3 regions of the Isoptericola sp. NPDC058082 genome follow, and region 3 is predicted to be linked to each of the others. Evidence: riboswitches for the same ligand, from Rfam matches in the RefSeq annotation. Region 3 holds a riboswitch; each other region holds the start of a gene.
The links. Region 3 has a riboswitch for thiamine pyrophosphate ahead of ACFVS0_RS10055 (thiamine ABC transporter substrate binding subunit). Riboswitches for the same ligand answer to the same signal wherever they lie in the genome.
Positions count from the first base shown of each region.

Region 1: another riboswitch for thiamine pyrophosphate. It lies ahead of ACFVS0_RS18540 (ECF transporter S component); the one in region 3 lies ahead of ACFVS0_RS10055 (thiamine ABC transporter substrate binding subunit).
Region 2: another riboswitch for thiamine pyrophosphate. It lies ahead of thiO (glycine oxidase ThiO); the one in region 3 lies ahead of ACFVS0_RS10055 (thiamine ABC transporter substrate binding subunit).

Region 1 is NZ_JBHVSQ010000018.1:85-4,262, forward strand. Features, by position in the region: partial or broken gene ACFVS0_RS18520 (hypothetical protein) at 1-440, shown strand, start outside; gene rsfS (ribosome silencing factor) at 437-883, shown strand; gene ACFVS0_RS18530 (histidine phosphatase family protein) at 880-1,569, shown strand; tRNA gene ACFVS0_RS18535 (tRNA-Ala) at 1,662-1,734, shown strand; TPP riboswitch at 1,898-2,009, shown strand; gene ACFVS0_RS18540 (ECF transporter S component) at 2,003-2,641, shown strand; gene ACFVS0_RS18545 (ATP-binding cassette domain-containing protein) at 2,646-4,097, shown strand; gene ACFVS0_RS18550 (energy-coupling factor transporter transmembrane component T) at 4,094-4,178, shown strand, end outside.
Region 2 is NZ_JBHVSQ010000014.1:70,609-74,786, reverse strand. Features, by position in the region: gene guaA (glutamine-hydrolyzing GMP synthase) at 1-467, opposite strand, end outside; gene thiE (thiamine phosphate synthase) at 573-1,211, opposite strand; TPP riboswitch at 1,243-1,345, shown strand; gene thiO (glycine oxidase ThiO) at 1,335-2,567, shown strand; gene thiS (sulfur carrier protein ThiS) at 2,564-2,809, shown strand; gene ACFVS0_RS17150 (thiazole synthase) at 2,830-3,672, shown strand; gene ACFVS0_RS17145 (ThiF family adenylyltransferase) at 3,821-4,178, opposite strand, start outside.
Region 3 is NZ_JBHVSQ010000006.1:2,237-6,414, reverse strand. Features, by position in the region: gene ACFVS0_RS10060 (ABC transporter permease) at 1-510, opposite strand, end outside; gene ACFVS0_RS10055 (thiamine ABC transporter substrate binding subunit) at 507-1,586, opposite strand; TPP riboswitch at 1,658-1,762, opposite strand; gene ACFVS0_RS10050 (DUF4235 domain-containing protein) at 1,919-2,185, shown strand; gene ACFVS0_RS10045 (PAS domain-containing protein) at 2,211-2,990, opposite strand; gene ACFVS0_RS10040 (sulfite exporter TauE/SafE family protein) at 3,189-4,115, opposite strand.

The sequences.
Region 1 (4,178 bases), on a different contig from region 3:
CCCAGGCGGCACCGAGCCCGGCGCCGCCCGCCGCCACGTCGGTCGCGCCCCCGCTGCCCTGGGCGAGCCCGACCACCGAGCGGCCCGCGTCCGTGCCGCCGTCCCGCCCCGCGGCGGGCCCCGCGCAGCCGTCGGCCGCGCCGGAGCGACCCGCCGCGTCCCCGTTCGACGCGCTGGTCGCGTCGGAGCAGCCCGTCCGCGCGCGGTCGGCCGCGCCGCTGGACGACGAGGACGACGACGAGGACTGGGACGAGCCGGAGGCGTCGTACACCTGGCTGCACTACATCGTCCTCGTGGTCGTCGCGTTCGTGCTGGGGCTCCTGGTCTGGAAGCTGCTGCTCCAGGCGCCCGACGACAGCAACTTCCAGACCGATACCGACGCCGCCGCGCCCGCGGCCGGCGTCTCCCTCACGTACGAGCACCCCGGAGCCGCTGCATGACCGCTAGCCCCCGCGCCGTCGAGCTGGCGGTCGTCGCCGCCCGGGCCGCGTCGGACCGCAAGGCGCAGGAGATCATCGCGCTGGACGTGAGCGACCAGCTGGTGCTCACCGACGTGTTCCTCATCGCCTCCGGCACGAACGAGCGCCAGGTCTCGGCGATCGTGGACGCCGTCGAGGAGGCGATGTTCCTCGCCGGCTCCAAGCCGATCCGTCGGGAGGGCAAGGCGCAGGCACGGTGGGTGCTGCTGGACTTCGGGGAGGTCGTCGTCCACGTGCAGCACGCCGAGGACCGCGTGTACTACGCGCTCGAGCGGCTGTGGAAGGACTGCCCGGCGGTGGAGCTGCCGGAGGACGCGCGCGGCGGTGACGGCGCGGCGGCCGCCGCCGAGTACGGCGACGGCGGGGGCGACGGGGCGATCCGTCTCGCGGGCGACGAGCGGTGACGGCCGGCACCGTCGTCCTGCTGCGGCACGCCCGCACCGCCTACAACGCGTCCCTGCGGCTGCAGGGGCAGATCGACATCCCGCTCGACGAGGTCGGGCGGTGGCAGGCGGCGGAGGGCGGTTCCGCGCTCGCGTCGTCGCACCGCGCGACGCGCATCGTGTCGTCCGACCTGGGGCGCGCCGTCGAGACGGCGACCGCGTACGCGGACGCGCTCGGCGGGCAGCCCCTGGTCACCGACGAGCGCCTGCGTGAGCGCGGCTTCGGTGCCTGGGAGGGCCTCACGGGCGCGGAGCTGCAGGAGCGCTGGCCCGAGGAGTACGCCGCCTGGCGCCTGGGCGCGGAGCCCGTGGGCGCGGGGGCCGAGACGAAGGCGGCGGTCGCGGAGCGCATGGCCGAGGCCCTGGCCGAGCATGCCGGGGACCTGGACGACGACGCGACGCTCGTCGTCGTGTCGCACGGCGCCGCCATCTCGCTGGCGGTGACGGCGCTGCTCGGGCTCGACCCGACCACGTGGCGCGGGCTGTCGGGGATGCACAACGTGCACTGGTCGCACCTGCACCGTGCGGGCGAGGGTGCCGTGCCCGCCTGGCGCCTCGTGGCGCACAACGTGGGCGCGGGGTACCCCCTGGACCGCTGGCAGGCGGGGCCGGACTGGAATTTGGAACCTGGCCCGAAGTCTGCCTAAGATATCGACGTTCCCGAGGGGCGCAAGCCCGGAGGAACGCACCGAATCAGACGAATCGCCCGGTCGCCCGTCGGCCGCGAGAGTCGGTTCTCGGGGCTGTGGCGCAGCTGGTAGCGCACCTGCATGGCATGCAGGGGGTCAGGGGTTCGAGTCCCCTCAGCTCCACCCCGACGAGAAGGCCCGGAACCACACGGTTCCGGGCCTTCTTGCGTGACCAGGGGTTTCACGGTGCGGGACGCCCTTGCGTCGACGCCGTCGTCGCCTAGGGTCGGACCTGCGGCCGCGTCGTCGGCCGCCGTGAGGTCACACCTGAAGTCACATCTGAAGACACCCATGACAGGGGAGCGCCGTCGAAGGGGCGCTGAGAGTGCGGGCACAGCCGCAGACCCTTGGAACCTGCTCCGGTTAGCACCGGCGAAGGGAGTTACCTGGAATGTCCGCGCCCACTTTCGCGCGCAGCGCGTCCCTGCGGTACCGCACCGTCGACCTCGTCACCGTGGCCATGCTCGGCGTGGCCGTCGGTGTCGTCTTCTGGGGCTGGACCCAGCTCTACCACCTGCTCTCCGCCGGGCTGGCGGTCGCCTTCCCGCCGGCCACCGGGCTGCTCGGGGGCGGCTGGCTGCTCGGCGGCGTGCTGGGCGGCCTCATCGTCCGCCGTCCGGGCGCGGCGCTGCTCACCGAGGTCGTCGCCGCGAGCGTCGAGGCGCTGCTCGGCGCCGGCTGGGGCTTCTCGGCGATCGTCTCCGGCGTCGTCCAGGGGTTCGGCGCCGAGCTCGTCCTCGCCCTGTTCCTCTACCGGCGGTTCGGCGCCGCGGTCGCGGCCCTGGCGGGCGCGGCGGCGGGCGCGTGCGGCGCCGTGTACGAGTGGTTCGCGTACTACCCGGACTGGGAGTGGGGCTTCCGCCTGGCGTACCTGGGCCTCTTCGCGCTCTCCGGCGCGCTGCTCGCCGGCCTCGGGGGCGCGGCGCTCGTGCGCGCCCTCGCGCGGGCGGGCGTGCTCGACGCGTTCGGCCCGGGTCGCGACCTCGCCGACCGCGCCGTCGACCGTGCCGTCGACCGCGCGCCGGCCTGACGGCGTGGCGCACGACGACGTCCGGGTTCGCGTGCGAGGGCTGTGCTGGCGGCCCACCGGGCGCCGGGCCCCGACGATCGAGTGCCTCGACCTCACCGTCGGCGCGGGGGAGCGCCTGGGGCTGGTCGGTCCCAGCGGGGCGGGCAAGTCGACCGTGCTGCACGCCCTGGCGGGCGTGCTGGGCGACCCGCTGCCCGGCGAGCTGTCCGGGACCGTCCACGTGGACGGCGGGGTGGGGCTCGTCCCGCAGGACCCGGGCTCCGCGGTCGTCGCGGCCCGGATCGGCCGGGACGTCGCCTTCGGCCCCGAGAACGCCGGCCTGCCGCGGGACGAGATCTGGCGCCGGGCCGGGGAGGCTCTCGACCGGGTCGGGCTGCGCCACCCGCCCGACCGGCCGACGTCGGCCCTCTCGGGCGGCGAGCTGCAGCGGCTCGCGCTCGCCGGGGCGCTGGCGAGCGCGCCGGGCCTGCTGCTCCTGGACGAGCCGACCGCGATGCTCGACCCCGCCGCGGCGGCCGAGGTGCGCGCCGCCGTCGTCGGCGCGCTGGAGGGCTCGGACACGTCCCTCGTCGTGGTCGACCACCACGTCGGGCCGTGGCTCGAGCACCTGGACCGCGTCGTGGTGCTCGGACCGGGCGGCCGGGTCACGCACGACGTCGCGCCCGCCGCGCTGCGCGACGTCCCGTCCGCCCTGCGGGACGACCTGACGCGCGCCGGCGTCTGGCTGCCCGGCGTGGCGGCGCCGTCCCCGCTGTCCGTTCCCGCGGCGCTGGTGGCGCCGGACGTGCCCGGGCCGGACGTCGTCGTCGCCGGCCTCCGCGTCGACCTGGTGACCCGCGGCCTGCGCGGTCGCACCACGACGCGTGCCCTCGACGGCGTGGCCGCGCGGCTGCCCGCGGGCCGCCTCACGTCCGTCACGGGGCCCTCGGGGGCGGGGAAGTCCACGCTCGTCGCCACTCTTGCGGGGCACCTGCGGCCGACGGCCGGCGAGGTGCGGGGCGTCCCGGGGCGGACGGCCCGCTCGGAGAAGCTCGCGCGGTCCTGCGGGTGGGTACCGCAGCACCCGGAGCACGGCCTGCTCGCGCTGCGCGTGCGGGACGAGGTGGAGCTCACCGGCCGGCGCCTCGGCGTCCGGGTGGACGTGGACGCCGTGCTCGCGCTGCTGCGCCTCGACCACCTCGCCGACGCGCATCCGTTCCGGCTGTCCGGCGGCGAGCAGCGGCGGCTCGCCCTGGCGGCGGCGCTGGCGCACCGGCCGGGGCTCGTGCTGCTCGACGAGCCGACCGTCGGCCAGGACAGGGGGACCTGGGCGGCGGTGGCCGGGTGGGCCGGCGCCGCGGCCCGGCACGGCGCCACCGTCGCGGCGAGCACCCACGACGCGCACCTCGTCGCCCTCGCGGGGCACCAGGTGCGGCTCGGCGGCGCGACGAGCGAGCGAGCGACGGTGGCGGTGTGACCGGCGCGCTGGGGCGCGTGAACGCCCTCGTGCTCGTGGCCCTCGGGCTGCTCGGCCTGGTCGCCTCCCTGGGCGTCCGGG
Region 2 (4,178 bases), on a different contig from region 3:
CCCTCGGGCGCGGCGTGCACGGAGTCGCCGTGGCTCATCCAGGTGGTCTGGTGGTCGGGGGAGCCCGCCAGCAGCACGCCCGCCTCGCACACCTCGACCTCGGTGCCGCCGTACTCCCTCTGCCCCGTCTGCGCGACGGTGCCGCCCAGCGCCTGCGCCATCGCCTGGAAGCCGTAGCAGATGCCGAGCACCGGCACGCCGGCCTCGAACAGCGCCGGGTCCACGTACGGGGCGCCCGTGGCGTACACCGACGACGGCCCGCCCGAGAGGATGATCGCCGCCGGGTTCTTGGCGAGCATCTGCTCGGTGGTGAACGTGTGGGGCACGATCTCGGAGTAGACGCGGGCCTCGCGCACGCGGCGCGCGATGAGCTGCGCGTACTGCGCGCCGAAGTCGACGACGAGGACCGGTCGCGGCGTGGGCGCCAGGTCGGCGGTGGTGGGGGTGTCGGTGGCGGGAGACGTCACCGAGCCATCGTAGCCGCCGGACGGTACCGCTCCCGGGCCCGTCCCACGGGTCACGCGGTGGGGTAGGTCACCTCGACACCGCGGCGGCGCGCCGGCCGTCGGCGGTCAGGCCAACCGCTCCCGCAGCTCGCGCGCGGCGCGCCCGGGGTCGGGCGCCTGCGTGATCGCGCGCACGACGACGACGCGCGACGCACCGGCGTCGAGCACGGCGTCCAGCCGCTCGGCGTCGATGCCGCCGATGGCGAACCACGGCGTCGTCGGGCGGGTCGCGGCGACCTCGCGCAGCAGGTCGAGCCCGACGGCCGCACGGCCGGGCTTGGTGGGCGTGGCCCACAGCGGGCCGACGCAGAAGTAGTCGACGTCCGGGTCGGCCTCGGCCTCGGCCGCCTGCGCGGCGGAGTGGGTGGAGCGACCCAGCACCGGGCCCGGGCCGAGCAGCGACCGGACCGCCGGCACGGGCAGGTCGCGCTGCCCCATGTGCACGACGGGAGCGCCGGTCAGCCCGGCGACGTCGGCCCGGTCGTTCACCGCCCAGAGCGCGCCGTGCTCCGCGGCGACGCGGGCCACCACGGCCTGCACCTCGAGCTCGCGCGCGACGTCGAGCGTCTTGTCCCGCAGCTGCACGACGTCCACCCCGCCCGCGAGCGCCGCGTGCAGGAAGTTCTCGAGGTCGCCCCGGTCCTCGCGGGCGTCGGTGCACAGGTACAGGCGGGCGTCGGCGAGCCGGGCGCGGGTCGTGGTCACGCCGGCCAGGGTAACCACGGCCCGGGTTACAGTGGCCGCGCACGGGAGCCCCGCTCGGGGCTGAGAGGGCGTAGGAGCCGACCGTCGAACCTGATCTGGGTCATGCCAGCGAAGGGAGCGCACATGCCCACGTCCACCGGTCCGTCCGCCACCCCCTCCGACGTCGTCGTCGTCGGCGGCGGGATCGTCGGTCTCGCGGTGGCCTGGCGGGCCGCGGACGCCGGCCTCGCCGTCACGGTGCTCGACCCGGCGCCCGGCGACGGCGCCACCCGCGCGGCCGCGGGGATGCTCGCGGCCGTCGGCGAGGCGGACTTCGGCGAGCGGGACCTCGCGCGCCTCAACCTCGCGTCGGCCGCCCGCTGGCCCGCGTTCGCCGCCGACCTCGCCGCCGCGACCGGTCGCGACGTCCCGCTGCTGCGTGCCGGGTCGCTCGCCGTCGCGTACGACGCCGACGACCTCGCCCTCCTGCGTCGCGTGCTGGCGCTGCACCGGGAGTGGGGCCTCGCGTCCGCGGAGGTCTCCGTGGCCGACGCCCGGCGCCGCGAGCCGTACCTCGGGCCGCGGCTCGCCGGGGCGGCCCGCGTCGAGGGCGACCTGGCCGTCGACCCGCGGGGCACGCACGCGGCACTCCTCGAGGCGCTGACCCGCGCGCCGGGCGGCACGGTCGTCCGCCGCGCCGCCGTGCGCCTGGAGCGGGACGCCGCGGGCCGGGTGGTCGCGGCGCACGACGCCGCCGGGGTGCGGCACGCCGCCGGGGCCGTGGTCCTCGCGGCCGGCGCTGTCCCTCCCGCGGGGCTGCTCGACGGCGTGCCGGAGGTGCGCGTGCCGGTGCGGCCCGTCAAGGGCGTGACGCTGCGCCTGGACGCCGGGCCGGGGCTCGCCCTCGAGCACGTGGTGCGCGGCACGGTGCAGGACCGGCCGGTGTACCTCGTGCCGCGGGGCCCGGGCACCGGCGCCGGCCCGGGCAGCGGGCCCGGGCACCGGGAGATCGTCGTCGGCGCCACCAGCGAGGAGCGGCCGGACGACCGCCGCGCCGAGGCGGGCGGCGTGTTCGCGCTGCTGCGCGACGCCCGCGCCCTCGTGCCCGGGATCGACGAGGCCGCGCTGGTCGACGTCACGCCGCGCGCCCGCCCGGCCACCCCCGACAACCTGCCGCTGGTCGGCGCCACCGCCGTGCCCGGACTGCTGGCCGCCGTCGGGCACGGACGCAACGGGGTGCTGCTCGCGCCGCTCACCGCCGACGCGGTGCTCGCCGCGCTGACCGGCACACCGCCGCCCGACGACGCGCTCGACACCCTCACCGCCGCCGACCCGCGACGCTTCGCGCCCGCAACCCCCGAAGGAGCCCTCCCGTGAGCACGCCGTCCACCTCCGCAACCGCCGTCGTGAACGGCGAGACCTACCCGCTCGACGGACCGCACGGCGACGGCGTCGAGGCCGTCGTCGCGACCCTCGTCCCCGCGTTCGTCGCCGACGGCTCGGTGCAGGGCATCGCCGTCGCCGTGAACGACGCCGTCGTCCCCCGCGGCCTGTGGGCCGGCACCCGGATCGCGCCAGGCGACCGGGTCGAGATCGTCACCGCCGTCCAGGGCGGCTGACCACGAAGCACGGAGGAAGCATGACCAGCACGCACGCCGAGACCACGTCCCGCCCGCTCGCGCACCCGCTCGTCGATCCGCTCGTGGTCGCCGGCACGGAGGTCGGCTCGCGCCTCGTCATGGGCACGGGCGGGGCGTCGAACCTCATGACGCTGGAGGACGCGCTGGTCGCGTCGGGCACCGGGCTCACGACCGTGGCGATGCGCCGCGTCGCGGTACGGCCGGGAGGCGCGGGCGCCGAGGACGGCGGGATCTGGGGCCTGCTGGAGCGGCTGGGCATCCGCGCCCTGCCGAACACGGCCGGCTGCTTCTCGGTCGCCGAGGCCGTGCTCACGGCGCAGCTCGCCCGCGAGGCCTGCGGCACCGACTGGGTCAAGCTCGAGGTGATCGCGGACGACGTCACCCTGCTCCCCGACCCGCTCGGCCTCGTCGAGGCCGCCGACCGGCTGGTGCGCGACGGGTTCGTCGTGCTGCCGTACACGAACGACGACCCGATCCTCGCGCGGCGTCTCGAGGACGTCGGGTGCGCGGCCGTCATGCCGCTCGGCGCCCCCATCGGCACGGGCCTGGGCGTGCTCAACCCCCGCAACATCGAGGCGATCGCGTCCGCCGCGCGCGTGCCCGTCATCCTCGACGCCGGGGTGGGCACCGCGTCCGACGCCGCCCTCGCGATGGAGCTCGGCTGCGACGGCGTGCTCCTCGCGACCGCCGTCACGCGCGCCGCCGACCCGGTCCGCATGGCGCACGCCATGCGCCTCGCCGTCGAGTCCGGATGCCTCGCCGCCGGCGCCGGCCGCATCCCGCGCCGTGAGGGCGCGCTGGCCAGCTCCTCCCCGGACGGTCGACTCGACCTCGCCCTCTGACGCGGTGCTCCACGCTGCCGAGGTAGTCCGAAACCTGCCGAGGTAGTCCGATCCGTGCCGAGGTAGTCCGATCCGTGCCGAGGTAGTGGTCCGGTCCACTACCTCGCGGAGTCTCGGACTACCTCGGCACGACCCGTGCTCCCTCGCGTCAGACGGCGAGGAGCAGCGCGGGGGCGCCGCCCTCGACGGAGCGGGCATCGACGCCGGCGGCGCGCGCGACGTCGGCCACGCGGGCGGAGCGGGCGCCCGCGGCGCAGACCAGGAGCACCGGGCGGTCGGTGGGCAGCGCCGCGACCGCGGACGCGGCGGCGTCTCCCCCGCCCAGGAACGCGCCGCTCGGCGACACGGTCGCGCCCGCGACGGGGAGCGCCTGGACCTCCCAGCCCTCGCGGACGTCGACGAGCGCGACGGGCGAGCCGCCCGCGAGGAGCGCGGCGGCGTCGACGGCGCTCATGCTGGCGGGGCCGAGTCCGGAGCCCGCGGCGTCGGCGGACCCGCCCACGGGT
Region 3 (4,178 bases):
CACCAGGGCGAGCACGATGCCGGCGAAGCTCTCCTCCAGGTGCGCCCAGCCGAGCAGGCCGCCGGGGGCGAAGAGCGCGCGGAACGCGACGCCGACGACGACGCTGGGCAGCACGAACGGCACCGTCACCAGACCCCGCACCAGCGTCCGCCCGGGGAACCTGCACCGGTACAGCACGTACGCGCCCGGCAGGCCCAGCAGCACCGACAGCAGCGTGCCGGTGAGCGCCTGGGCGAGCGTCTGCCCGACGATCCGCCACGTGCGCTCCTGGGACAGCACCTCCGCGAAGCCGGACAGGTCGAGCGTGCGCCCCGCGGTGGTCTCGGTGAAGAACCCCTGCAGGACGAGCGACACCACCGGCCACGCGAAGAAGACCGCGAGGAAGCCCAGCGGCAGCACGACCGCGGCACCCCAGCCCAGCCACGCGCCCCACCGGTCGGCGCGCCACCGCGCCGCCCGGGAGGCCGGGCGGGCGTCGCTGCGCAGGGCGCGCGGCACGGGGCGCGTCAACCGACGACCGTCGCCGTCCACTGCTCGATCCACTCGTCGCGGTGCGCGGCGACGTCCGCGGGCGCCACCTCGAACGGCTCGTCGGCCAGGGGGGCGAACTGCTGCCAGTCGGCGGGCAGCTCCACGTCCGGGTCGGCGGGGTACATGTACATCTGGCCGGGCACGTCGGCCTGGAACTCGGGCGAGGTGAGGAAGTCGACCAGCTGCTTCGCGCCGTCCGGGTTCTCCGCACCGGCCAGCACCCCCGCGTACTCGACCTGCCGGAAGCAGGTGTCGAGCATCGCGCTGGTCGTCGAGGACGTCCCGTCGTCGCTCACGGTGAACGCGGGCGACGTCGCGTAGGACAGCGCGATCGGCCGCTGCCCGCCCTCACCGGCGCCGGAGAAGTCGACGTAGTACGCGTCCTCCCAGCTCTCGGCGACCTTGACGCCGTTGTCGCGCAGGTCGGCCCAGTAGGCCTCCCAGCCGTCCGTGCCGAAGGCTCCGATCGTCGCGAGCAGGAACGCGAGACCGGGCGACGACGTCGCGGGGTTGGTGACCACGGTGAGGTCCTGGTACTCCGGCTTCGCGAGGTCCTCGAGCGTCGTCGGGGGCGTGACGCCGTGCTCGTCGAACCAGCCGTCGTCGAGGTTCATGCAGACGTCGCCCACGTCGACCGGCGTCAGCGTGCCGGCCAGGTCGTCGGGCGCGTAGGCCGCGACCTCCGGGGCCAGGTCGGCGGGCTGGTACTCCTCGAAGACCCCGGCGTCGACGGCCCTCGACGCATAGGTGTTGTCCACACCGAAGACGACGTCGCCCAGCGGCGCGTCCTTGGTGAGCACGAGCTGGTTCACCAGCGTGCCCGCGTCGCCCGGTGCCACCTGCTCGACGGTGAGGCCGGACTCCTTCTCGAACGCGGCCAGCACCTCGTCGGAGACGGCGAACGAGTCGTGGGTGACGAGCGTGACCGTGCTCGACGCGCCGCTCCCCTCGTCCGCCGGCGACCCGCCGCCGCACGCCGCCAGCAGCGGCAGCAGCGCGACGGCCCCGACCGCTGCTGCCGCGCTCCTGGTCCTGGTCGTGGTGCTCAGCGTCATGCTGTCCTCCTCAAGGTGCGAGAAGGGGGTCCTGCGGGCGCCCGGCACCGTCGTGGTGCTGCCGTCCGCAGGGAACGAGATTCCCGACTTCCTCCACCGGTGCTAACCGGGTCAGGTTCGAGGGTCTGCGGCGGTCCGCACTCTCAGCGCCGGTGGGCGCTCCCCTGTCGTATCAGCACGAGCCTACCCGTCGACACCGCGCTACCGTGGTCCCGTCCTCGGCCTCGGGGTGTGACGTGCCTGACGTGCCGTGACACCGCCCGTCGGCCGTGGACGCCGGACCAGGACGACGCCCCGGCGGTAGCACGCCGGGTCAGACCGAGGGAGAGCACGTGACGGACACCGAGCAGCCGCTGGGCGTGAAGGTCGGCACGGTGGTGCTGACAATCGCCGCCGGATGGGTCGCGCAGAAGCTGATCGGGGTGGTCTGGGAGCGGGCGACGGGCAACGTGGCGCCCACCAACCTGGACGACGACGAGCTCTCCATCGTGCAGGCGGTCACCTTCGCGGCCGTCTCGGGCGGCGTCGCGGTGCTCGCGAAGCGCCTCGCCCGCCAGGGCGCCGGGCGCGCGGCTGCCCGGTTCGTCTCGGGCCGCTGACCCGCTGATTCCCCGCGCGGTCCCGTCAGTGGCTCGCGCGGGGACGACGGCGGGCCAGCTGCGCGTCGTGGCCGTGCGGTCGGTCCACCGGCCGCACGGCGGCGAGCGCGCTGCTCAGGCGGTCCGCCGCGTCCTTCGCGGGCGGTGCCGACCGGACCACCTCCGCCGCCGTGAGCGCGGCGTCCCGGTCCCCGACCGGTCGCGCGAGCTCCTTCATCACCTGCTCCCCCGCCGACTGGGCGGACACGCCGACCTGCGCGCCCGCGTCGGCGAGGACCTCGGTGGCCACCGACTCGTCCACGCCGCAGACGGCCATGATGGCGCCCTTGGCCTGCTCCGCGGCCGCGGCGGCGACGAACGCGCGCGAGACGGCGCGGTGCGCCTCGCGCTCCAGCGCGTCGCGCACGACCGGGCTCGCGTCGATGACGTAGCCGACGATCTGCGACGACGCGCCGTCGCTCCCGTGCCGTCCCTGACCCGTGACGACGACCGTGTGCGTGCGCCCGTGGTCGTCCACGACGCGGTGTGCCCCCGAGAACGGCCGCCCGGCACCCAGTGCGACCACCGCCGTCCGGGAGAGCCGCTCACGGTCGTCCGGGTGCAGGTGGGCGCGCAGCACCTCGGGCCCCGGCGCGACGGAGCCGGGCTCACGCCCGAAGATCCGGAACACCTCGTCCGACCACCACCACTCCCCCGTGGCGACGTCGACCCGGTACCGGCCCACGAGCAGCTGGCTCCCGGCACCCAACAGCTCCGCGAGGGCGACGAGCTCGCGGCGCGGTGTGTCGTTGGGCGTGCTGGACATCGAGGACCACCCCCAGTGCCGTGCAGCTGGGTCCGGCGCGCAGTTCTCCTGGCTCCACCACGGTACCGGGACGGCACGACACCGCCACCGCACGACGGGTGACGTGCGGTGGCGGTGCTCGGTGGTGCGGTGCCGGTGCTCGGTGGTGCGGTGCCGGTGCTCGGTGGTGCTGTCGGCGCCCGTGACGGGTTCGGACCGTCAGGCGACCGTCGTCGCCGCCGCCTCCGGCTGCTCGCCGGCCGCCTCGGCCCGCTCCTCCGCGACCGCCTTGCGGTGCTGGCCGAAGGAGTAGACGACCGCGGCGGCCCAGCCCACGGCGATGATCGCGAGCACCAGGGTGCGCACGCCGTCGCTCACCGGGAACGAGTCGAGGGACAGCAGGGTCCGCACGTTGGTGAGGACGATGATCCCGCCGACGGCGGAGCCGAGGACGCGCGGCGGCACCAGGCGGACGAGCCACGCGGCGATCGGCGCGGCGATCAGGCCGCCGATGAGCAGCGCGAGGGCCCAGGACGGGTTGATGCCCGCGGTCCCGAGACCGAAGAGGAACCCGAGGCTCGCGGCCACGGCCACGAAGAACTCGCTGGTGTCGATCGAGCCGACCACCTTGCGCGGCTCCATGCGGCCGCTCGCGAGGATGGCGGGCGTGCCCACCGGGCCCCAGCCGCCACCACCCGTGGCGTCCATGAACCCGGCGACCAGCCCGAGCGGGGTGAGGAACCGCTTGCGGAGCGGCTGCCCGAGACGGTCCGTACGCAGCCCCCGGAGCGTGAACCGCAGCAGCACGTACAGGCCCAGACCCAGCAGCAGGATCGACATCAGCGGCTTGGCGATCTCGGTCGACAGCCACGAGAGGAAGGTCGCGCCGGCGAACGCGCCGATGGCACCGGGGATGCCGATCTTGATGACGACCTTCCAGTCCACGTTCCCGAACCGCCAGTGCGAGGCGCCGGACGCCAGGGTCGTGCCGACCTCGGCGAGGTGGACGGTCGCCGACGCGGCCGCGGGGTTGGTGCCGATCGCGAGCAGCAGGGTGGTCGAGGTGACGCCGTAGGCCATGCCCAGGCTGCCGTCGACGAGCTGCGCACCGAGGCCCACGAGGGCAAGGAGGACGAGAGTCCGCACGGGGGTTCCCTCCGTTTCGGCGCGGCAGCGGGTCCGCCGCGTCTGCGACGAAGTTACCCGATC